4 regions of the Paenarthrobacter aromaticivorans genome follow, and region 4 is predicted to be linked to each of the others. Evidence: riboswitches for the same ligand, from Rfam matches in the RefSeq annotation. Region 4 holds a riboswitch; each other region holds the start of a gene.
The links. A riboswitch is a leader RNA that binds a small molecule or an ion and turns the genes downstream of it on or off. The one in region 4 is predicted to bind cyclic di-AMP.

Region 1 (5,221 bases), on a different contig from region 4:
CCACGACGTAGTCGATGCTGGCGAGCAGGGCTGAGACGTCGTCCGGTTCGATAGCGACGAAAGTGGCAATACGAAGCTGGTTTCGCCCAAGCTTGCGGTACGGCTCGGTGTCCACGACGCCGTTGGCACGCAGGATCTTGGCGATTGCCGCAGCATCGATGGAGTCATCGAAGTCGATGGTGGCGATGACGTTGGAGCGGTCCTCAGCCTTCGCGACGAACGGTGTGGCGTACTCGGAAGCCTCGGCCCAGGAGTAGATGCGGCTGGCAGAGTCTGCTGTGCGCTTGCTGGCGAAGTCCAGTCCACCATTGCTGTTGAGCCACTGTACCTGCGCGTCCAAAGTCACAAGCGTGGACAGCGAAGGTGTGTTGTACGTCTGGTTCAGTTTGGAGTTGTCGATAGCGGTCTGCAGGTCCAGGAAGTCCGGAATCCAGCGGTCGCTGGCCTTGATCCGGGCGGCGCGCTCCAACGCCGCGGGGGAGAACAGGCCCAGCCACAGGCCGCCGTCGGAGGCAAAGTTCTTCTGCGGGGCGAAGTAGTAGACATCCGATTCGGCGACGTCCACGTCCAGCCCGCCGGCGGCCGAGGTAGCGTCCACCAGGACGAGCGAACCAGAGTCGGCGCCCTCGACGCGCTTGACGGGGGCTGCAACACCAGTTGATGTCTCGTTCTGGGGCCAGGCATAGACGTCAACGCCAGCCTCCGCCTGGGAGACCGGCCGCGTGCCGGGCTCGGACTTGATGATGGAGGATGCGTCCAGGAAGGGGGCTTTGTTGGTGGCCGCGGCAAACTTGGAACCGAACTCACCGAAGGACAGGTGCTGGGCCTTTTTCTCAACCAGCCCAAAAGCCGCTACATCCCAGAAAGCAGTGGAACCGCCGACGCCGAGGACAACCTCGTAGCCCTCAGGTGCACGGAAGAACTGGCTGAGCCCTTCGCGGACCGAACCCACCAGGTTTTTGACCGGCGCCTGACGGTGGGACGTGCCAAGAATGGTGGTCGATGCGGCAGACAGGGCCTGGACCTGTTCCGGGCGGACCTTGGACGGTCCCGCGCCGAAGCGTCCGTCCTTGGGCAGCAGGTCGGCGGGAATAGTGATGCTGTTGTCGCTCACGTGTGGCTCCAATGGGTATCGGTTAGAGAGGGGGAGGTGGGCAGGTGGCATCGGCTGCCCCTTCGACTCCCTCATTCTGCCTGACCGGACCCACCGTCAGGAATCTGCGGTTGTCATAGTCCGCCACGTGGAATGCCGGAGCACCACAGGCATTGCGGCCAAGGGAAAAATTATCCAGAGTAATTCCAAATAAGCTAGGCTGGGGTTACGTTCCTGAGGTGTCGGTTGGACACCGTCCACCTTGGCTGGGACGCGGTACGGTGGAGATTACGCAAGAAATGCGTTCGAGGAGAGCTGAGCTGGATGACGGATCTGATCGATACCACTGAGATGTATCTTCGGACCATTTTGGAGCTTGAAGAAGAGAACATCGTGGCTCTTCGAGCACGCATTGCGGAGCGTCTGCGGCACTCGGGTCCCACGGTTTCCCAGACCATTGGACGCATGGAGCGCGATGGCCTGGTGATTGTGTCCAACGACCGCCATCTGGAGCTGACCGAAGTTGGGCGCAAGCGGGCAACCGAAGTCATGCGGAAGCACCGCCTTGCCGAGAGGCTCCTGGCGGACGTCATTGGTCTGGACTGGGCGTACGTTCATGACGAAGCATGTCGCTGGGAGCACGTCATGAGTGAACGGGTGGAGCGGCGGCTCTATGAATTGTTGGAACACCCCACCGAGTCACCGTATGGCAACCCCATCCCGGGTTTGGAAGCCCTTGGCGGTCTCGCCAACCAGCCCCTTGCCCGCCTGGACGTGAACCTGCTGCATGCGATGGACGGGTACGCTGCCGATTCCCGTGTAGTGGTCAGCCGGCTTGCTGAACCCATCCAGGTTGAGCCCGAGCTCCTCACCCAGCTCGATGAAGGCGGAATTCGTCCCGGCGCGAGTGTCTCCTTGGAGCGGGTGGGGGAGTACATCTCCGTCCGCGTTCCTGGCATTGAAGGAGCACTGGAGCTGCCTCCCGAGGTAGCTGCGCACGTCTTCGTGGCCGTCAACTGACTCTGACTTTCCCGGACCGCGGGGGTGTCAAACCTCACTTTGGGATGGCTGGCACGCGCGTGACCTGCGGATTTCCGCGACTGATGATATGGGGACACCCACAACACGGTCGTTTGGAAAGATAACGAATTTATTACTGCGGGCTTTAATCGCCTATAGTTATCTACTAGCGCCGATACCAAAGCGTTACCTGATCTGGAGCCGAGCTCTGCCAGCAGATCAGGTGTGTCATCAACTACTGGCAGAGGCGGGGGAACCACAAGCGGCTGCCTAAAGAAGCAGCCTTGGGGTGAAGTCCGCAGCAGAAGTGCCTACTAACGCAAGTCCTTCCGGGGACACCTGTGTGCCGTTTGCGCTTCGTGCGGACCGGGTCTTTGAACTCTCTGACCCGAATCCGACAGCTAACTTCGCAGGCTTTCCAGAGAGGAACAGAGTTTGACATCGCAGAACGTCAGGGGCCGCCGCCGCGCGTCCGGCCCCGCTGCTGAGCTGCGGCCAGCCCGCGCCGCAATGGAGATCCGGCCACGCGACACCCCGCGTCAGGTGCGCCGCCGTAAGAGCCCGTTGCGCCAGGTAGCCGACTTCGCCGCAGCCAGTGGTGTCGGGCAGAAGGCCGGTGTCGCGCTTGCCGCCACCGGACTTGCCCTGACTGTAGGCCTGCCTGCCACAAGCCCCGTCATGGCCACGTCCGAGTCCGGTCAGGCCGAGTCGGCCCTCTCCGTGCCCGGTGGCAGTCAGCCCGAAGTTTCTGCAGCAGCCTCTGCCAAAATCGATTTCAGTCGTGCAGCAGTCGCTACCGCCGCTGACCCGGACGGCAAGCTCAAGCAGTTGTTGAGCGCCCAGTCAGCGGGAAGCATACAGCGCGCCTCCTCACTTGGCACCTTGGGAAGTCCGCTGGACAAGCTGGTCACGGCATCGCCGTTTGGCTACCGTGTCAGCCCCCTTACCGGCGGCACCGGCGACTTCCACCGTGGCCAGGACTTCGTAGCCCAGTGCGGAACCGCTGTTCACGCCGCAGCTGCGGGCAAGGTCACGTTCGCCGGGTGGCATGAGTACGGCGGAGGCAACCGGGTCGTGATTGATCACGGCAACGGCCTTGAGACCACGTACAACCACCTGTCGTCCTTCAACGTCAAGGTGGGGCAGACTGTCAGCCGCGGCGATACCGTCGCGCTGAGCGGCACCACAGGAGCATCTACCGGCTGCCATCTCCACTTCGAGGTCCAGGTAAACGGCGAAGTCGTAGATCCCATGGGCTGGCTGTAAGCAAGTTGATGGTTGTCTATCGCATTCATGACACGCCCCGTGACCTGAATGTGACATTCACGAACATCTGTTGTACCGTCTAAAGCGCATCGGCTTTTTAGGGGGCCGATGCACTTGAGTGGATTGCCTAGCTCTGCCACCACTCAAGGTCCGTTCGCAAAAATCGTCTGGCAGGGGCGGGGGAACCAATTTTGGTCTTCGAGTCAGAAGACCTTGGGGTTAAGTCGCAAAAGCTTCCTTGAAGCGGCGCGGCCGGATGACTCCCATCCGAATCCGACAGCTCACCTCGCAGGCATTGGGAGAGGCTACCTTCGTGTCATCACGCACTACCCCTGCGCGCCATCGCGCCGAATTGGTTCGCACGAACCCGTTGAACACCCTTTCCAAGGCTGTCTCAACCAATGCAGGCACCGTAGGCCGCCAAGCTGCCGTTCTGGCCGCAGCCTCGGGGCTCGTTCTCAGCGTTGGACTCCCGGCCCAGGCCGCTGACACCGACGTCTCCAAGTCAGAATCCTCCAGCACCCAGCAGCTGGTCGCCACCGCAGTTGTTACCGCGGAGCCCACCGCAACGGTTTCCTTCGAAAGCCCCGTTGTGGCTACCAAGGAAGCTCCCAAGGTTCAGCGGGCCTCCCAGCGCACGGCAACCGAAGGCCAAGCGAACGGCACCCTCGCTTCCCTGTCCTCCAGCGCCAAGGATGCCGCTTCAAGCGCCGCGGCCTCAGGACTTGCAGCAATTGCTTACACCGGCATCGGCCACCCCTACGTTTGGGGCGGCACTTCCCCCAACGGCTGGGACTGCTCCGGATTCACCCAGTGGGTTTACGCCCAGGCCGGCATCAGCATCCCCCGCGTCAATGCCTGGACGATCATGACGCCCACCAGCACCCCTTCCCCCGGCGACCTCGTCGTGCAGAACGGTGGAGCCCACGTGGGCATCTACGTCGGTAACGGCATGATGATCAGCGCTTTGAACCCCAGCCAGGGCACGCTTCTGCACTCCGTGGCTTCCACCGGCACATCCTCGTTCTACACCCTCCGCTAGAAAATCCCATTCGGGGTAAGCCAGCATGCCCCCCAAGTGCTGGCAGCCCATTACCCGCGTGCGATCCCAGCGTGCGCGGATACGAAAAGAGAGTAATCATGACCAGTGCACACAAGGTTGCACGGCATCGAGCTGAGGCCCCCAAGACCAGCTCACTTGCCGTCATTGCCAAGGCTGTCAGCGACAACGCCGGTGGCGTTGGCCGTCAGGCAGCAGTGATCGCAGCTGCATCGGGCCTTGTCCTGACCAGCGGCGTTGCTGCAAATGCTGCCGACACCAACGTCCAGCGGGAATCTACATCTGCGTCTGCGCTTGACGTGCAGTCGGTTGCCCAGGCCACCATTGCTGCCGATTCCAGCGTTGCCATCTCCTACGAGCGCCCTGTGGTCAAGACTGTGGAAGCCCCGGCTCCCGTCGTCGAGAAGGCCGCTGCCAAGGAAGCTCCGGCAGCCGGTGGCACCGCTACTTTGGCGGTCAACTCGGATGCGTCTGCAGCCAAGGCGCCTGCTGCATCCAGCGGCCTCGGTGCGGCTATCGCTGCAGCGGCCTACGCACAGCTCGGTGTCACGCAGGACTGCACCATGCTGGTGACCAACTCGCTGGCCGCAGTCGGTATTCACTTCCACGATTGGCCGGCCGGCTACCTCTCCCTCGGCCGCACGGTCAGTGCAGCTGAAGCCCAGCCCGGCGACCTCGCTTACTATGCCAACGGTGGCTTCGGCGGAATGGCGCACATCGCTGTTTACGTCGGCAACGGCATGGCAGTCCACGGTGGATGGAACGGATCCACCACGGCACTG
Region 2 (5,221 bases), on a different contig from region 4:
CCCAGCTTTCCCACCCGGACGGCTCCCCTATCCGAGCCTTGGTGGTGGACGACGAGCCGAGTCTGTCCGAGCTCATGAGCATGGGCCTTCGCATGGCCGGCTGGTCCGTCGCGGTGGCAGCCGACGGACCGGAAGCTGTAAAGCTCGCCAAGGACTTCCGCCCCGACGTGCTGGTGCTGGACGTGATGCTTCCAGGATTCGACGGCGTCGAGGTCCTCAACCGGATCCGCGCCTTCGCGCCGGAAGTGCCCGCACTGTTCCTCACGGCCAAGGACGCTGTCCAGGACCGCATCGTAGGCCTTGCCGCCGGCGGGGACGACTACGTCACCAAACCCTTCAGCATGGAGGAGGTTCTCCTGCGCCTGCACCGTCTTGTACAACGCTCGGGTGTTGCGGCCATGGATACAGCGGAACTGGTGGTGGGTGATCTCACCCTCAACGTGGACACACGGGAGGTTTCGCGCGCCGGCGAGGACATCCAGCTCACGGCAACGCAGTTTGAGCTGCTTCGCTACCTCATGGAGAACCCCAAGCGCGTGGTCAGCAAGGCACAGATCCTGGACCGGGTCTGGGACTATGACTTCGGCGGGCAGGCCAACATCGTGGAACTGTACATTTCCTACCTGCGCAAGAAAATCGAAGCCAACCACCCGCCAATGATCCACACCGTCCGTGGCGCTGGCTACGTCATCAAGCCTGCGGACTGAATCTTGTCCACCCCTTCAGGCGTAACCCGCAAGACCCAGCGGAACTGGCTCAATCCCTCCACCTGGCATTTGCGCACGAGGTTGGTCCTGGTGGCGATGGCCTTGCTGGTGGCTATTTGCAGCGCAGTGGGAGTGGTTAGTTACGCCTCCATGGACATGTACTTCAACAAACAACTGGACAAGCAGTTGGAGCAGGCCTCAAGCCGCGCGAATGAATTCGGCAGGCCGCCGTCGAGCTTTCCCTCAAGCGGTCGGCCAGATCCACTGGAGGCCCGTGGCCAAGGTGCCGGGACGCTCAACGCGCGGATCGATGGTTCCGCGGTCATCAACTCGGGCTTCCTCAACGCAAACGGTCGCCGCGTGGCACTCTCGGCAGAAGACAAGCAGGTCCTGCTCTCGCTCCCCCGCGACAAGGGGCCCGTTGACCGTTCATTGTCCAACGGCGACTACCGGCTGGTGGCAGTTGAGACCCCCTACGGCGACATTATTGTGACGGGCCTACCGTTGGCTGACAAGCAAAACGCCGAGGCCTCGCTCGTATGGACCATGGTGTTTGTTTCCCTTGGCGGCCTGGTTCTGATCGGCCTCGCGGGCACTGTCATCATTCGCAGGACCATGCGGCCACTGGAGCAACTCTCGGAGGTTGCAACCAAGGTATCGCGCCTTCCCCTCGACGCCGGTGAAGTGGCACTCGCGGTGCGCGTACCGCCGTCGGCCTCCCATCCAGGAACAGAAGTTGGCAGCGTTGGCCACGCCTTGAACCAAATGCTCAACAACGTTTCCAGGGCCCTGGAAGCCCGTCAGGAGAGCGAAACCAAGGTCCGGCAGTTCGTTGCCGATGCCTCCCACGAACTTCGGACGCCGCTGACCGCCATTCGTGGGTACACCGAACTCCTTCGTATGACGGAGAACTTCACGGAGGACGGCAGGAAATCGCTGGCACGGGTCCAGAGTCAGTCGGAACGGATGACCACGCTTGTGGAGGACCTGTTGCTGTTGGCGCGTCTGGACGAAGGCCAGGCGTTGAAAGTCACCGATGTGGACCTGACGCAGCTGGTGATCGAGACCGTCAGCGACGAAAAGGTGATGGCACCGGACCACATATGGAAGCTCCAGCTCCCTGACGAGCCCATTACAGTGCGCGGGGACGCGACCCAGCTGCATCAGGTGCTGGCCAATCTGCTGTCCAACGCCCGCAAGCACACCGATCCAGGTACCACGGTGGTCACAGGCGTCATGCTCTCCGCGGACGGTAGTGCGGTGGTCACAGTCACCGACAACGGGCCTGGTATTCCCGCTGGGTTCCAGAGCCGTATCTTCTCGCGGTTTGCCCGGGCTGACGCGGCGAGATCGGGGTCGGAAGGAACCTCCGGATTGGGCCTGTCAATCGTCGAATCCATCGTCCAGGCGCATGGGGGAAGTGTGGAAGTGACGTCCCGGCCGGGACACACCGAATTCGCTCTTCGCTTTCCTACGGCTTTGAACGACCGCATATAACGAATCGGGCAACATGACGCGCCGTGAACGTGATCTCTGTTACCCAAATGTGACTTAAGCCGAAACCTCCTGTACCTTCGAAAGGGTGGGTCGCCCCTAACTGGCCCGCACCCGGGATGCGCCGAGCTCTGCCACTTCCCGGAGTTCCGTTCTCATTCGAGGCAGAGACGGGGGACCCAGAGTCTCCGGGCACAGTACTTTCCTTGCCCTTGGGGTGAAGCCGCAGCTACGCGCGCGGCCGGATGACCTCATCCGAACCCGACAGCTAACTCCGCAGGCGCTGAGAGGTAATCACACATGTCTGAATTCAACGATCAGACGCGCCCTTCCGCGCGTCACCGTGACGAACACACTGCTCCCCTGACGAAGTCGCAAGCCGTTCTGAAGAACGCTGCACGGCGCGGCAAGACCGGGCAACGAATGTCAGTTGTTGCAGGAGTCGTTGCCGCAGCATTGGGCGTTGCATCGCTCGGCCAGGCAGCAAACGCCGCATTCAATCTCCCCGAAACGAGCCAGGCGTCCGAGACGCAGGCTACCGCCCAGGTCAGCAACAAATCAGCGGAAATCTCTGCGTCCTTGGATGCTGCTGCCAAGAAGGGCGCTGCAGACAGGGCTGCTGCAGACCAGGCGGCTGCGGCACAGGCCGCTGCCGAGAAGGCTGCCGCGGAGAAGGCTGCGGCCGAGAAAGCCGCTGCCGACCAGGCAGCTGCCGCCGAGAAGGCTGCCGCTGATGCAGCCGCCAAGCAGGCTGCGGATGCCGCCGCTGCTGCAGCCGCGGCCGCTGCTGCGGCTCCCAAAGCCGTGGACGATCCCGCTGCTGCCAAGGCATACGCCGCCAGCATCCTCGCAAACTACGGTTGGGGTCCGGGTGAAATGACTGCCCTGAACACACTGTGGGAGAAGGAATCCAACTGGCGGACCACCGCGACCAACACATCCAGTGGCGCCTACGGAATCGTGCAGTCATTGCCGGCCTCCAAGATGGCAACTGCAGGCGATGACTGGCTGACCAACTACCAGACCCAGATCAAGTGGGGCCTGAACTACATCAAGGAACGCTACGGCTCCCCCTCCGCCGCCCTCGCCTTCCACTTGGCCAACAACTGGTACTAAGCCAACTCAATAAGCACGTTTGAGCCCACCCCAGCGGGCTCAAACGTTCAGGGCACGATTGCCGCCCCGTTTTCCGCCGTTCGCAGCAGGGATTACTGCAGCCAACGGCGGGACCGGGGCGGTTTTCGCGTTTAACCTGCCTTCCCAGGTTTAAGAAATCGGACGACGCCGGCTTGCACCTGACGTTACGTCAGGACTTAGCGTTGTGCTCATGACGGGAACAAGGGGATCCGGACCGTGGAGCATCGGTGAGCTCGCCACAGCATGTGGCGTCAGCGTGCGGACGCTCCACCATTACGACGAGATCGGGCTGCTGTCCGCAAGCCAAAGGACACCGTCCGGTCATCGCCGGTATTCGGAGGGCGACCTGCGCCGGCTATACCGGATCAGATCCCTTCAGATGCTGGGGCTTCCGCTCGCGGCCATCGGCAAGGCGCTGCAAACGCCCGAGGATGATCCGGAGTCCCTTCGGGGCCTCCTCCAGCAGCAGTTGGTCCATGTGCAGGAGCACGCCCAGCAGCTCCAAGCGCTCCAAAACCGTTTGGGCGAGCTCTTGTCACGCATGGACGGACACGCCATGCCCACCCCTGAACAATTCATGTCAACGTTGGAGATGATCACCGTGCTCGAAAACAACTTCACAGCCGAACAACGCCAGCAACTCGCGGACAAGCGGGAAGAACTCGGCGCAGAAAAAGTCGAAGCCGCCAAGCAGCAGTGGGCTGCCTTGGTGGAAGAAGGACTGGCGCACGTCCAAGCCGAGAGGCCCGTCACGGATCCCTCCGTCCAGGAATGGGTGCGCTCATGGGACGGTATCGGTTCCATGTTCCACTCGAGTGAGGACACCAAAGCTGCAGCGCGTGCAGCCTGGCAGGAAAACAGCCAGGCCATCAGCGCGGGACTGCCGTGGAGCGCTGAGCAGTTGGCCGGGCTGATGGCTTACCTGGAAAAGGCGCGCTCGGCCTTGTAACAGGACGTCGCTATGCTTCCGGTTCGGCCTCTGCCGCACCTCGAACGGCTGCGATCGAGGCAGCGACGTCACCTGCGTCCGTGGACCAGTTACTCACCGAAATCCGGAGGATTTCGCGTCCGCGCCATGAGGAACCTGACATCCACACAATGCCTTCGGCCATGAGTCTCTGGGTGACGCGGTGAGTGCGGTCATCGCTGCCGAAGGCGACCGACACCTGCGTGAAAACGACGTCGTTCAGAATTTCCACGCCCGGGATACCGGCGAGGCCCTCCGCCAACGCGCGGGCGTTTGCGGCAAGCCTGTCCACCATGGCAATGACTCCGGACCTGCCCAGCTGTCGCAGGGCAGCCCATACGGGGATGCCCCGGGCCCTACGGGACAGTTCCGGAACTTTGTCGAACGGATCACCCAGTCCGGTCTCGGTTGCAATGAGGTAGCTCGTATGGATGCTGAAGGCGCGTCTCAGGGCTTCGGGGCGGGAGACGATGGCCAGGCCACAGTCGTACGGGACGTTCAATGTTTTGTGGGCGTCGGTGGCCCACGAATCGGCCTCCTCTACTCCAGCCAGCCGCCCGCGTAGATGTGGGCTGACCGCCGCCCACAACCCAAATGCGCCATCCACATGCACCCAAGCCTCGCGGTCGTGGGCTACCGCAATGGCTTCGGACATCGGATCGAACGCTCCGGAATGCAGATTGCCCGCCTGCAGGCACACGAGGGAAGGTCCAGGTTGTTCATCCATGGCATCCGCGAGGGCGTCCGGCAGGATCCTGCCTTGATGGTCCGTGTCCACGGGAACGCATGCTCCCAGCCCCAGATACCGCAGGGCGAGGTCCACGGCGGCGTGCCGTTCGCGTCCGGCAAACGTAGTGATCCGCGGCGCCCCGGTCAGGCCCAGGTCCGCGAGGTCCCACCCCGCCTCGTCCATCAG
Region 3 (5,221 bases), on a different contig from region 4:
ATACAGCGGGACCGTTACGGTGGGGCATTTTGCGTGAGCCGGCAAGGCGCTGCTGACCGAGCCCAGGAGACGCCCGACAAAGCCACCACGGCCACGGCTGCCGAACACCAGAAGGGCAGCGTCCGCGGAGAGGTCAAGGAGGACACCCGCGGCATCACCATTCTCCACTGAAGCGTCGACGTCGATGTTGTAACTGGAGACTTTATCCATGGCCTGCTTGACGATTGCTTCCGCGCCCTCGCGGATCACGGAATCGTCCACAGTGGCGTATCCGCCGTCGAGGCCGGAGGCTGCGAAGATCGGCACCGAATAAGCCGTGACTATATGCAGGGGAAGTTGGCGCCGGTCCGCCTCACGCGCAGCCCATACAAGGGCGCATTGACCGTGCTCGGAACCATCCACTCCGACGACGATTCCGCCAGGCGCCACAGCCTGGTCCTCGCCGTCCCGCGGTTCTTCAACGTGTCTGCCGTGCTGGTCCATGGGGCCCGCCTCTCCACCTACTGCTTGATGTTCCGGCCATTCTGCCAGAGGTTCTCCGTACCGGTGTTCCCTTGCTGGTGCAACCAAATAGCCAGGGCGAAGAACCCGTGGGGTTCTCCTTCCAATGCCCACTATTCTCGGTTGGCAATGCCGAATCAAGGCGACTATCGGGTATGTGGATAACGGTCCGGGCTCGGTTTTTGGCACGCTCTCCGTCCTTCAGGTTGCGCTGCGGATGAACATCCAAAACACGCTGTCGCGGAGGCTATCCATGGCAGAAAAAGTTCGGTAGTGTTCGAGTCACCGAATGGCCGGCAAAAGTGTCCCAGGACACAACCCGGCCATTTATTTGCGGCCGCTTGGGGAACTCGGACGCGATCCCACGCGCTGCCGAAAGGCACACACGTCAAGGAGGAACCCAAGCAGTGTCACTCACTCCTGATTCCGTCACGGAACGGACTACTACCGTGGTGATCGGCACCGGTCTCTCCGGCTTGGCTGTTGCCAGCGAACTCAGCCGCTATGGCGTAGGTTCCATCGTGCTGGATGGCTTTGGTACTTTATCGGCCACCGGACCGGCGGTGCACACAGGAATGATCCAGCGCTGCGACGTAGCTGACCCCGCGGCAATGCAGGAACGCAACGAAATCCTGCGCCATTTGCGCAACTACGCCGCCAGCCATCACTTGGATGTCCGCACCACCACACGCGCTGTTCGTCTTGACTTCCTCGGTGGAGACTCGTCCTCGCAGCTGGGATACGGGCCCGTCGCAAGTCTGAACACGGCCAGCCTGAGGGCTGGGCTGAGCGTCTATGGCCCCCTTGAGTCCACCCCGCGGCAGTGGGCCGTGCATACAGCCAGCGGAGTTCTCCTGGCCGACCACATCGTGGTGACGCGCTGCGCGCAGAGCCAGCTACGCCGAATGCTTGCCGACCTGGGAATCGCCATAGGCCAGAACTTCGCGGCAGCCATGCGTGCCGTCGGGATGCACTTGGTGGGCGTAGGGGAACTTATTACGCCCACGCCCAAGGAAGTACTGCGGCAAGCCAAGGCAGTGGGGCAAGCGATCTCATCCAAGGTGGCCCTCCCAGCCGGGCCAGGCATCGCCCTTGCCTAGAACCCCTAGGACTAGAACCTAGGACTAGAACCCTTGGCCTGGAATTCTGGCCCGGAACCGGAACGTGGAAATGGTCGAGCCAACCGAAGCCTGTTCCTGAAACGAACAAAAATTAACTCAGAAGGCCGGTACCTTCGAAGACGTGAGTCCTCGAAGGCACCGGCCTTTGAGTTGGAGCGTGAAGCTTAGGCGCCAGCGCGTACGTACGTGATGGGGCCGGTTGCGGTGAGCCAGCTGATCGGGTGGATGCCCGTCTGGTTGCCGTTGATGCCTCCGCTGATAGCCTGGCCGTTGCCGATGTAGATGGCTACGTGGCCGGACTGGACGATCATGTCACCGGGCTGGGGGTCGCTGACAACCTTGCCGTAGTTCAGGAACTGCATGGGTGCGAGGTCCCCAACCGGGATGCCTGCAGAGCCGAGGGCCCTTTCCACCATGGCGGTGCAATCCTGCATGATGCCGATCTGGGCGTAAGCCGAGGCGACCATGGCAGCGTTGACGCCACCAACAGCCGGAGCTGCAGCGGGAGCAGCCGCAACAGGAGCGGTAGCCGTAGTGGTTGCAGATGCCTGGACGGTGGTCGTTGCCGCGGCCTTCTTGGCAACCGGAGCCGGAGCAACGGGAGCCGGCTTTTCAATGACGGGAGCCGCCACGGAAGCAACCGCGGGGCGCTCGAAGTTAATCGTGGCCGTGGATGCGGCCGTAACAACCTTGGTGGGACCCTCAGTTACGGTCTCGGCGACAGTAGCGGGGCTGGAGTCGCGCTGGACAGGGGTCTCTGCTGCGTGGGCAGCAATGGAGCCCGTCAGGACGAGGCCTGAAGCTGCTGCGATGACAGCGGCCTGGCGACCTGCGCCAGATGCGTTGCTGGCAACTGCCTTGGAGATGGAGATGAACGGATTAGGACGTACGCTGTCCGCCTTACGACGGCCGCGAAGAATGCGTGAAGACATGAAAGAGCCTCTCCCGATGCCTGCGAGGTTAGCTGTCGGATTCGGATGGGAGTCACCCGGCCACTATCCCCCGCTGTTCAGCGGAAGCTTCGTGACTTCACCCCAAGGCGCGCTCTGAAAGCGGGCCAAAATGGGTTCCCCGTCTCTGCCGTAGGTTTGTCTGCGAACGGATTCCGGACTGCGGCAGAGCTAGGCAATCAGGCCGGAAATGCCCGTTACGTGGAACAGGCACAAGTACAACCGTACGGGAAGATCACCCCAAAGTCACATTTACGTAACGAGCGGTTCGTTTTTGGCGTGTCGCGGTGACCGTTTCGAGATCTTCGCAAGTATGTAGAAAACCCTGCTATTCCGGGGAATTTTCGCCATCCGGCTCGCTCGGAGCCGCGAGCTTCTTCCGCGCGGTAACGGCGAGGAAGATCACAAGAGCGATCGCCACCACAGCGAGGCCAACGATGCTCCAGGGGAATGGTTGGGAAGCTGCCGGAGCCGGCTCAGTATTTTCCGTACCGGGAGCGGCTGTGCCCGCCGTCGGAACAACCGCCGAAGCCGAAGGGGAGGCACCTGCTGAGCCGCCCGCCGTCGTCGTGCCTGTCCCGGAAGCTGTGAACTTGAAGGTTCCCTCGATTGGGTGGGAGTCTGAACTGACCGCGCGCCACACCACCGTGTATTCGCCGGCAGGAGCGCCCGGACGCAGCTTCTGAACAGCCATGTTGTCGATGATTTCCACTGCGCCATCTGCCCAGTTTTCGCCCCCAGCGGTGACAGTCACGCCCGAACCGATGGCAAGTGGCCGGTTGTTGAACGTGATGGATACCGACGCCGGCACTTCAGCCACCCGGGCACCGTTGGCCGGAGTTGTTGATTCGGCGACGTCGTGCGCGGAGGCCGGAGCTGCACCAAACAGCAACGCGGAAGCGAAAGCGATAGCGGCTACGACGGCGGCCAGAAGCGGGCGGATGGTACGCATGGGGCGGTTTCTCCTAGTGTTGGCTTCCTTACAGACTAGGCGAATCGTTCCAGCAGCCCACATTGGCGGGCATAGGATTTGAGAGCAAACTCCCCCGATCCCCGGAGACCTTCATGCTTAAACAAGGTTCTGCAATCGACCGCTACTTCAAGATCTCCGAGCGCGGGTCCACATACTCGCGGGAAATTCGCGGCGGCTTCGCAACCTTCTTCGCCATGAGCTACATCGTGGTGCTGAACCCGCTGATCCTCTCCGGGGCAGACTCGAGCGGAGCATCACTCGGCTTCACGGCCGTAGCGGCAACCACTGCCTTCGTAGCGGGCATCCTCACCATCCTCATGGGCGCCTGGGCCAAGCACCCCTTCGCCGTGGCAACTGGCCTGGGAGTGAACGCATTCGTCGCCGTGACGGTTGCCTCCCACCCGGGGCTGACATGGCCGGACATGATGGGGCTGGTGGTGCTTTCGGGTCTCACCATGCTCATCCTGGTACTGACTGGATTCCGCACGGCCGTTTTCAGGGCCGTCCCGGAAGCGCTCAAGACGGCGATCGTAGTAGGGATTGGCCTCTTCATCGCCTTGATCGGGCTGGTCAACGCTGGTTTCGTCCGACGCATCCCGGATGCCGCCGGCACCACGGTCCCGCTCGGCCTTGGCGTGGATGGCAAGCTGATGGGCTGGCCAACGTTGGTGTTCGCCGTCGGCCTGGTCCTGACCATCGCGTTGGTGGTGCGAAAGGTCCGCGGGGCAATCCTGATCGGCATCGTGGTGTCCACGGCCCTGGCCGCCATCCTTGAATTCACGCTTCATATTGGTCCCAGCTTCGACGGTAAGAACGTCAACCCGCGCGGTTGGTCACTGGTGGCTCCCAAGCTTTCCGAATGGGGCGCGCCGGACCTCTCCCTGATCGGCAAAGCCAACCCCTTCGGAGCCTTTGAACACCTCGGATTTGTGGCTGCTGCGCTGTTGGCGTTCGTGATCCTCCTCAGCATCTTCTTCGACGCCATGGGCACCATGGTGGGCCTGGCCAACGAGGCAGGAACGGTGGACGAGCACGGCAACATTCCCAATGTGGACCGCGTCCTGCAGGTTGATGCCCTGGGCGCAATCGTCGGTGGCGGTGCCTCCGTTTCGTCCAACCAGATCTTCGTTGAGTCGGGCGCGGGTATTGGCGAGGGTGCCCGCACCGGGCTGGCCTCCATTGTCACGGGCCTGCTCTTCCTGGTAGCCATGTTCTTCACGCCGCTCATTAACCTGGTTCCGTTCGAAGCCGTGGCGCCTGCGCTTGTGGTGGTGGGCTTCATGATGGTGTCCCAGGTTGGCAAGATCGACTGGCAGGACTGGGGCGTTGGTATTCCTGCGTTCCTGACGATCGCCCTCATGCCATTCACGTACTCCATTGCCAACGGCCTCGGCGCGGGCTTCATCTCCTACGTCCTGATCCGCACTTTCCAGGGCCGGGCACGTGAAGTCCACCCCCTGATGTGGGCAGTGGCAGCCGCCTTCCTGCTGTTCTTCGGCATCGGAACTGTGGAGGAGTGGTTGGGCATCAAGTAGCGATGTCCGGCATCTCAGACACCGCAACACGCTGTAGCTGTTTTTTGGAACGCAGGTGGGGTGTGCTTAAAGCATGGCCCCAAACACGAGCACAAACCCCTCCGTAGACGTCCTTCCCACGCCATGGACCGGCCGCTTTGA
Region 4 (5,221 bases):
GTGAACTTCCTGTTGAGCAAACGCGTGCCGAGCGATGTCAGTGCTTGGCAGCTCTCCCACGGCATCGCGACGGCGGTGCGCCCGGTTGTTGTTCCGGCGAACGACGAGCTGGGCATGCTCGGGCGCGTTTGCGTCCCACTGTTGGTGCGCGGTTTTCGGGTGGGCTACTTATGGGTGCAGCAGGACCTTGAGGAGCAAACCGCGACGGCGATACTCGCCGAATTGCCCGGCGTGCGTGACGAACTGGATCTGTTGGCTGGTTTGCTGCTCGATTCCAATACGGCCGAGTCAGAGTTTCGCAGGAGGCGGGAGCAGGAGTTTCTGGCGGCCTGCACCGGCGAGTCGAACGCAGTGGCAGCGGTGGCCGGTTGGAAGGAGATCCAAGGCCGCGGTCCGTGGCAACTGGTGACCATCCTGGACGCGGACGGCGGCGGAACCGACGTCGACCCCATCGCCGCCACGCTAACGCACCGAACAGCAGCGCTGCAGTCCACCATTGGTGTCAACGCCGCGCTGTTCAGCGCCGGGACGGAGACGCATTCCGTTGTCCTGTTCCGCGAATCCGGTGGCAGGGCGGATCACGCCCAGGTCCTGGTGCACTATCAATTGGAGCTCGCAAAGCGGGCGGGCCGCAAAGTGGACCGGGTGATCCTGGGCATCAGTGAGCCGTTCCAGGTTATCCGGCAATTGGCAGGCGCCTACAGGCAATCGAAGGTGGCAGCGCAGGCCGCAGCCGTGGATCCGCCCCTCGGGGAACTGGTGGAGAGCCGGGCGGTGGGCGTTTATCAACTCTTCGATCGTCTTCAGGCGCCGGGCGGCTGGGATGATACGGGCTCCGTTCATTTCAGGACTTTGGAGGACCAGGATAAGAACGGCGAACTCCTGCCCGTGTTGGAACTGCTCTATGACAACGACAGCTCAGTGCAGGACGTTGCCGCGAAACTTCATCTGCACAGGAGCAGCATCTACAACCGCCTCGGCCGCATCCGCCAGCTCATCGGAGCTGATCCGTTGAGCGGTGGGATCAGGCTCGAGTTGCACGCCGCACTGAAGGCCCAGAGGTGGGCCTCGCGGCCCCGGATCTAGGCCCCGGATCAGGTGCGGAAGGGAGCACAAGGGGCAGACACCCTGGTAGGTGCCTGCCCCATCTTGTTGCTGCTATTCCTATTGCGATGATTCCTGGTGCCGTGAGTCCTTAGGCTCGGCGCAACCGCTGGCAGCTCCAGCGGCCCATCCGACTGCGGAACGTGGCAGTGCGGCTGCTGCTGCAGTACCGGCCGTGCCATCCGACGTGCGCGCTGGTCCTGGGAAGCCGCGTGCTCATTTCAAGATCCCTGTGGCGCCGTCAAGTACGGAGTCCAGATCCAAGGGTGAATCAGTGGACGGTGTGGTGGTGCTGGGGCTGCCGGTCGGCTTTGGCGCCGGAGTCTGTGTTGGAGTGGGCGCCGGAGTCCCCGTTGGAGTCGGGGTGGTCGTGGCCGGTGGGGTGGTAACCGTGTCCGACGGGACCGGGCTCGGGGCCGGCTGGGTTGGGACAGGAGTGGTCACGCCCGGCACAGGAACAACAGCTGACGGGACTGCCGAAGGAACCCAAACAGGATCCGCAAGTGAAACCTGCGGAGTCGGAAGGGACGACGGCGACTGAGCGGGTGCCTCTTCTGACGACTGCGTTGCAACAGTTGCCGGCAGTCCGGCCTCGCTGGTGGCCGACGAAGCGGTGGCGGTGGAGGTGGACGAGGTGGGTGCAGGGGCGGCCGAAGTTGACTGCCTGCTGTCGCCACCCGTCTTTGCGTCACTGGCTTCCTTCGTCGGCGTTTCCTGCCCGAAGAAGGGAAGCTCGAAGGCCTGGCTCATGGTGCCAACAGTCAACACCAAGCCCAAGGCTCCAGCTACAACTGCCATGCGCTGGCCCATTGTTTTAACCGAGGCCGCCTTGGTGAGCACGGCGTGTGGTTCGTGGCTGAAGGACGACCCACCCCGAGATGACCCACCCCGTGATGACCCGCCCACGGATGAAGCTCCGAAGGTAGGGGCGCTTGCCAGGGTTTCGGCAGCGGGTGCCGCCTTACGGGCATTACTGCTCTCGGTTTCCTGGGCGCGAAGGGCTTTCCGGCTTGCGAGACCAGCAGCGGCGGTCGCGGCCGCGGCGAGCTGGGCAGGGCTCGTTGCCTGAACGACCGGGATCGCAGCGGTGGCTGGTTCGGGTTCGTGCGCGGCGGCGGTGGGCGCAGCGGCAGGGATGGGCGCTTGAACGATCGGGATGGCAGCGGTGGCCGGCTCGGGATTCGCAGGCGGTTCGGACGCGACCGGTTCGGGCGCCTGAACAGTTGGAATCGCAGCAGTTGCCTGCTCCAGGGGAGCAGAACCCGCCGGAGCAGAATCCGCCGGAGCAGAGTCCACCGGTGCTGTTTCTGTTGGAGCAGTTTCAGCGGGAGCTGTCTCAGCTGAAATAACTGCCTGGGCTGCCCGTGCACGCTCTGCCGCGCGAGCGGCCGCGCGCGTGGTGGGTGCCACAGGGGTGGGAGTGGAAGCAGTGGCGGGTTCCGGCGTCGTGCCTTCTAAACCTTCTGCTGGCGCGCTGGTGGAGGATCCGCTGGGTTGGGCCCGACGGCGTCCGGTTGGCTGGGTGCGCTCGCGCGCTATTTGGGCGCGGCGCGGCTGATCCATGGTTGGGGACATGGTGGTTGCCTCTCAACGCCTGCGAGGTTAGCTGTCGGGTTCGGACGAGGCCGTCCGGCCGCACATGGCGGCTTCACCCCAAGGGCCTATGGAAAATCAGGCCCGGGAACTCTGGGTCCCCCGTCTCTGCCGCGAGTCTGGCGGATCCCGGTTTGCGGCAGAGCTCGGCGTCAACCCGGAAGCGGCCCAGCGGAGATACGGGTCGCTCTTAGACCGTACATGAGCGCCATACTAAAGTCACATTAATGTAACGGGCGGGACGCCTTCCAGCGCGAAGGTCCCTTAGGACTTAGGCTCCGGTGCCGGAGCCGGGGCTGGCAGCTCGTGCTCGATCCTTTGGACTTGGTGTGCGTAATGGGTTTCGGGTCGGAAGATTTCGTCCGCCACTCCCAGCATCCCACCCGTGGCGCCGCGCCGGACTTTCCCCTGGCTGTTCTGGCGCGAGACCCAGAACCATAGGGCCGCAACGAGGGCAGGTGCTGCCAGCACTGCCACTAGAACGGCCAAGATATCCATGGCCCAAGACTAGCTTCAGCCGCGAGCGGCAGGTAGAACATAGTCGTATGGACCTCCCAGTGATGCCGCCCATTTCGCCCATGCTTGCCAAGTCCGTTCCTTCGATCCCTGATGTGGGCCATTTTGAGCCCAAATGGGACGGGTTCAGGACCATCGTTTTCAAGGACGGGGATGAGATCATCCTGGGCAGCCGCAACGAACGTCCCATGACACGGTATTTCCCTGAGCTGGTGGAAGCCCTTCAGAAGAATCTTCCGGACAAATGCGTGATCGACGGCGAGATCGTCCTCATAGCTGGGAACAGGCTCGACTTCGAAGGCCTTCAGCAGCGAATCCACCCCGCAGATAGCCGTGTACGGATGCTTGCCGGGAGCACCCCGTCCTCCTTCATCGGATTCGACATCCTCGCGCTGGGAGACGAGAACCTCATGGACAAGCCGTTTTCCGAGCGTCGAGCTGCCTTGGAGCAGGCACTGGCCAAGGCTGAGGCGCCCGTGTACGTTACGCCGGCGGTGACGGAACTCGACCAAGCCCAGGAGTGGTTCGTGCAGCTGGAAGGTGCTGGGCTGGACGGCATACTTTCCAAGCCGCTCGGGGGGACGTACCAGCCGAATAAGCGCGTCATGTTCAAAACCAAGCATGAACGGACCGCGGACTGCGTGGTGGCTGGATTCCGCTGGCACAAAACGGGAAAGGTTGTCGGATCCATGCTGCTTGGGCTGTATAACGACGCCGGTCAGCTGCAGCACGTGGGGGTGGTGGCTTCGTTCCCCATGGCCAAGCGCGAAAGCCTGGTGGCGGAACTTGAGCCATACCAGACGGAGTTCAGCGAACATCCTTGGGGTCAGTGGGCCGATCAAGGAGACGCCGCAGCTACGGGTTCCCGAATGCCGGGCGCGCAGAGCCGGTGGAGCGCCGGCAAGGACTTCTCCTTTGTTCCCCTCCGGCCCGAGCTGGTTATCGAGGTTGCCTATGACTACATGGAAGGCGACCGGTTCCGGCACACCACCCAATTTCGTCGATGGCGTCCGGACCGGACTCCGGAGAGCTGCACCTACTCCCAACTGGAGGAGCCTGCTGACTATGACCTCGGGGAGATTCTGAGGCTGCCATAGCCCGGGGCGTCCGTCAGTTGCCGGTTATCACGTTGTTGAGCCGCTATCCCGTTGTTGAGCAACGACGGGATAGCGGCTTGGCGACGAGCTACTCTTCGTGCCCTTGGTCGCTGCTCATGCTGCCCTCGGCCGGCGGGGTTTCGCCCGGGGGAACTCCGCCGCCGGGCTCAAGTCCCGTGACGTTGCCATCCAACGGATCGGGATTGGCGGAGGCAGCGGGGTCGTCGTCTTCGTCCTGGCGCATATCCGGATCGGTGTGCACATCGCCTGTCGTGTCGGCTGGCTCGGGGGCGTCGGAGACTCCGAAGGTCCGGGGATCGTCCTCAGGGTCATAGCTGGTCATGGTCACCCTTCCTAAGCAAACTTACTATTGTGCCTGCCCGGCCAGCCTAGCCTCCAGATCGCAAACCCAACAAGGGGCATCCCAGGCTGCCGCCGCCGTCCTACGAATACGCCTAGTTGGAGCGGGACGTTGCCGAAACGAAGCTCATGATGGCATCCGCCACGGCCTTCGGCCGCATGTGCTGGGCGACGTGCCCTACTCCGGGGATTTCAACGAGGCGCCCCTGGGGTACCGCCCGGGAGAGCCTAAGCGACCACTCCGGCCCTGCCACATGATCGCGGCTGCCGCGGAGCACCAGCACGGGAATCCGGACTTTGGCCAGCTGCTTCTCCGTTGGGTAGCTCATCATCACGGGCAGCTCCGTCATGTACCAGCGCGGACCGCATTGAAGGTAGTCCGTGATCACGATCCAGTTGGACGATGGGCTTTCGCGGAGTACTCCGTCCAGGAACAGTGCGAGCGACTGCTGTGCCACGTTCTTGTGTCGTGAGTCAACCACGGGACCCATAAGGACAAGGTGCAAGGCGCGTTCGGGCGCGTGGAGGGCCGCTTCAATGGCGAACTGCAC

Region 1: it holds a riboswitch for cyclic di-AMP, as region 4 does, so the genes downstream of both, KSW38_RS16660 (M23 family metallopeptidase) here and KSW38_RS17790 (hypothetical protein) in region 4, are expected to answer to the same signal.
Region 2: it holds a riboswitch for cyclic di-AMP, as region 4 does, so the genes downstream of both, KSW38_RS00510 (aggregation-promoting factor C-terminal-like domain-containing protein) here and KSW38_RS17790 (hypothetical protein) in region 4, are expected to answer to the same signal.
Region 3: it holds a riboswitch for cyclic di-AMP, as region 4 does, so the genes downstream of both, KSW38_RS02430 (NlpC/P60 family protein) here and KSW38_RS17790 (hypothetical protein) in region 4, are expected to answer to the same signal.

The regions. Positions count from the first base shown of each region.
Region 1 covers NZ_JAHOPC010000011.1:29,849-35,069, forward strand. The annotation lists gene serC (phosphoserine transaminase) at 1-1,114, opposite strand, end outside; gene KSW38_RS16655 (iron-dependent transcriptional repressor DtxR) at 1,418-2,113, shown strand; cyclic di-AMP (ydaO/yuaA leader) riboswitch at 2,313-2,542, shown strand; gene KSW38_RS16660 (M23 family metallopeptidase) at 2,549-3,379, shown strand; cyclic di-AMP (ydaO/yuaA leader) riboswitch at 3,525-3,688, shown strand; gene KSW38_RS16665 (C40 family peptidase) at 3,750-4,421, shown strand; gene KSW38_RS16670 (NlpC/P60 family protein) at 4,520-5,221, shown strand, end outside.
Region 2 covers NZ_JAHOPC010000001.1:110,266-115,486, forward strand. The annotation lists gene KSW38_RS00500 (response regulator transcription factor) at 1-707, shown strand, start outside; gene KSW38_RS00505 (sensor histidine kinase) at 711-2,204, shown strand; cyclic di-AMP (ydaO/yuaA leader) riboswitch at 2,339-2,496, shown strand; gene KSW38_RS00510 (aggregation-promoting factor C-terminal-like domain-containing protein) at 2,502-3,317, shown strand; gene KSW38_RS00515 (MerR family DNA-binding transcriptional regulator) at 3,529-4,287, shown strand; gene KSW38_RS00520 (pyridoxal phosphate-dependent decarboxylase family protein) at 4,298-5,221, opposite strand, start outside.
Region 3 covers NZ_JAHOPC010000001.1:505,958-511,178, forward strand. The annotation lists gene KSW38_RS02420 (universal stress protein) at 1-483, opposite strand, end outside; gene KSW38_RS02425 (NAD(P)/FAD-dependent oxidoreductase) at 909-1,601, shown strand; gene KSW38_RS02430 (NlpC/P60 family protein) at 1,787-2,554, opposite strand; cyclic di-AMP (ydaO/yuaA leader) riboswitch at 2,558-2,726, opposite strand; gene KSW38_RS02435 (copper resistance CopC family protein) at 2,901-3,524, opposite strand; gene KSW38_RS02440 (NCS2 family permease) at 3,638-5,080, shown strand; gene hutG (formimidoylglutamase) at 5,154-5,221, shown strand, end outside.
Region 4 covers NZ_JAHOPC010000012.1:82,441-87,661, forward strand. The annotation lists gene KSW38_RS17785 (PucR family transcriptional regulator) at 1-1,086, shown strand, start outside; gene KSW38_RS17790 (hypothetical protein) at 1,321-2,679, opposite strand; cyclic di-AMP (ydaO/yuaA leader) riboswitch at 2,682-2,832, opposite strand; gene KSW38_RS17795 (hypothetical protein) at 2,962-3,195, opposite strand; gene KSW38_RS17800 (ATP-dependent DNA ligase) at 3,243-4,310, shown strand; gene KSW38_RS17805 (DUF6480 family protein) at 4,399-4,653, opposite strand; gene KSW38_RS17810 (alpha/beta fold hydrolase) at 4,766-5,221, opposite strand, start outside.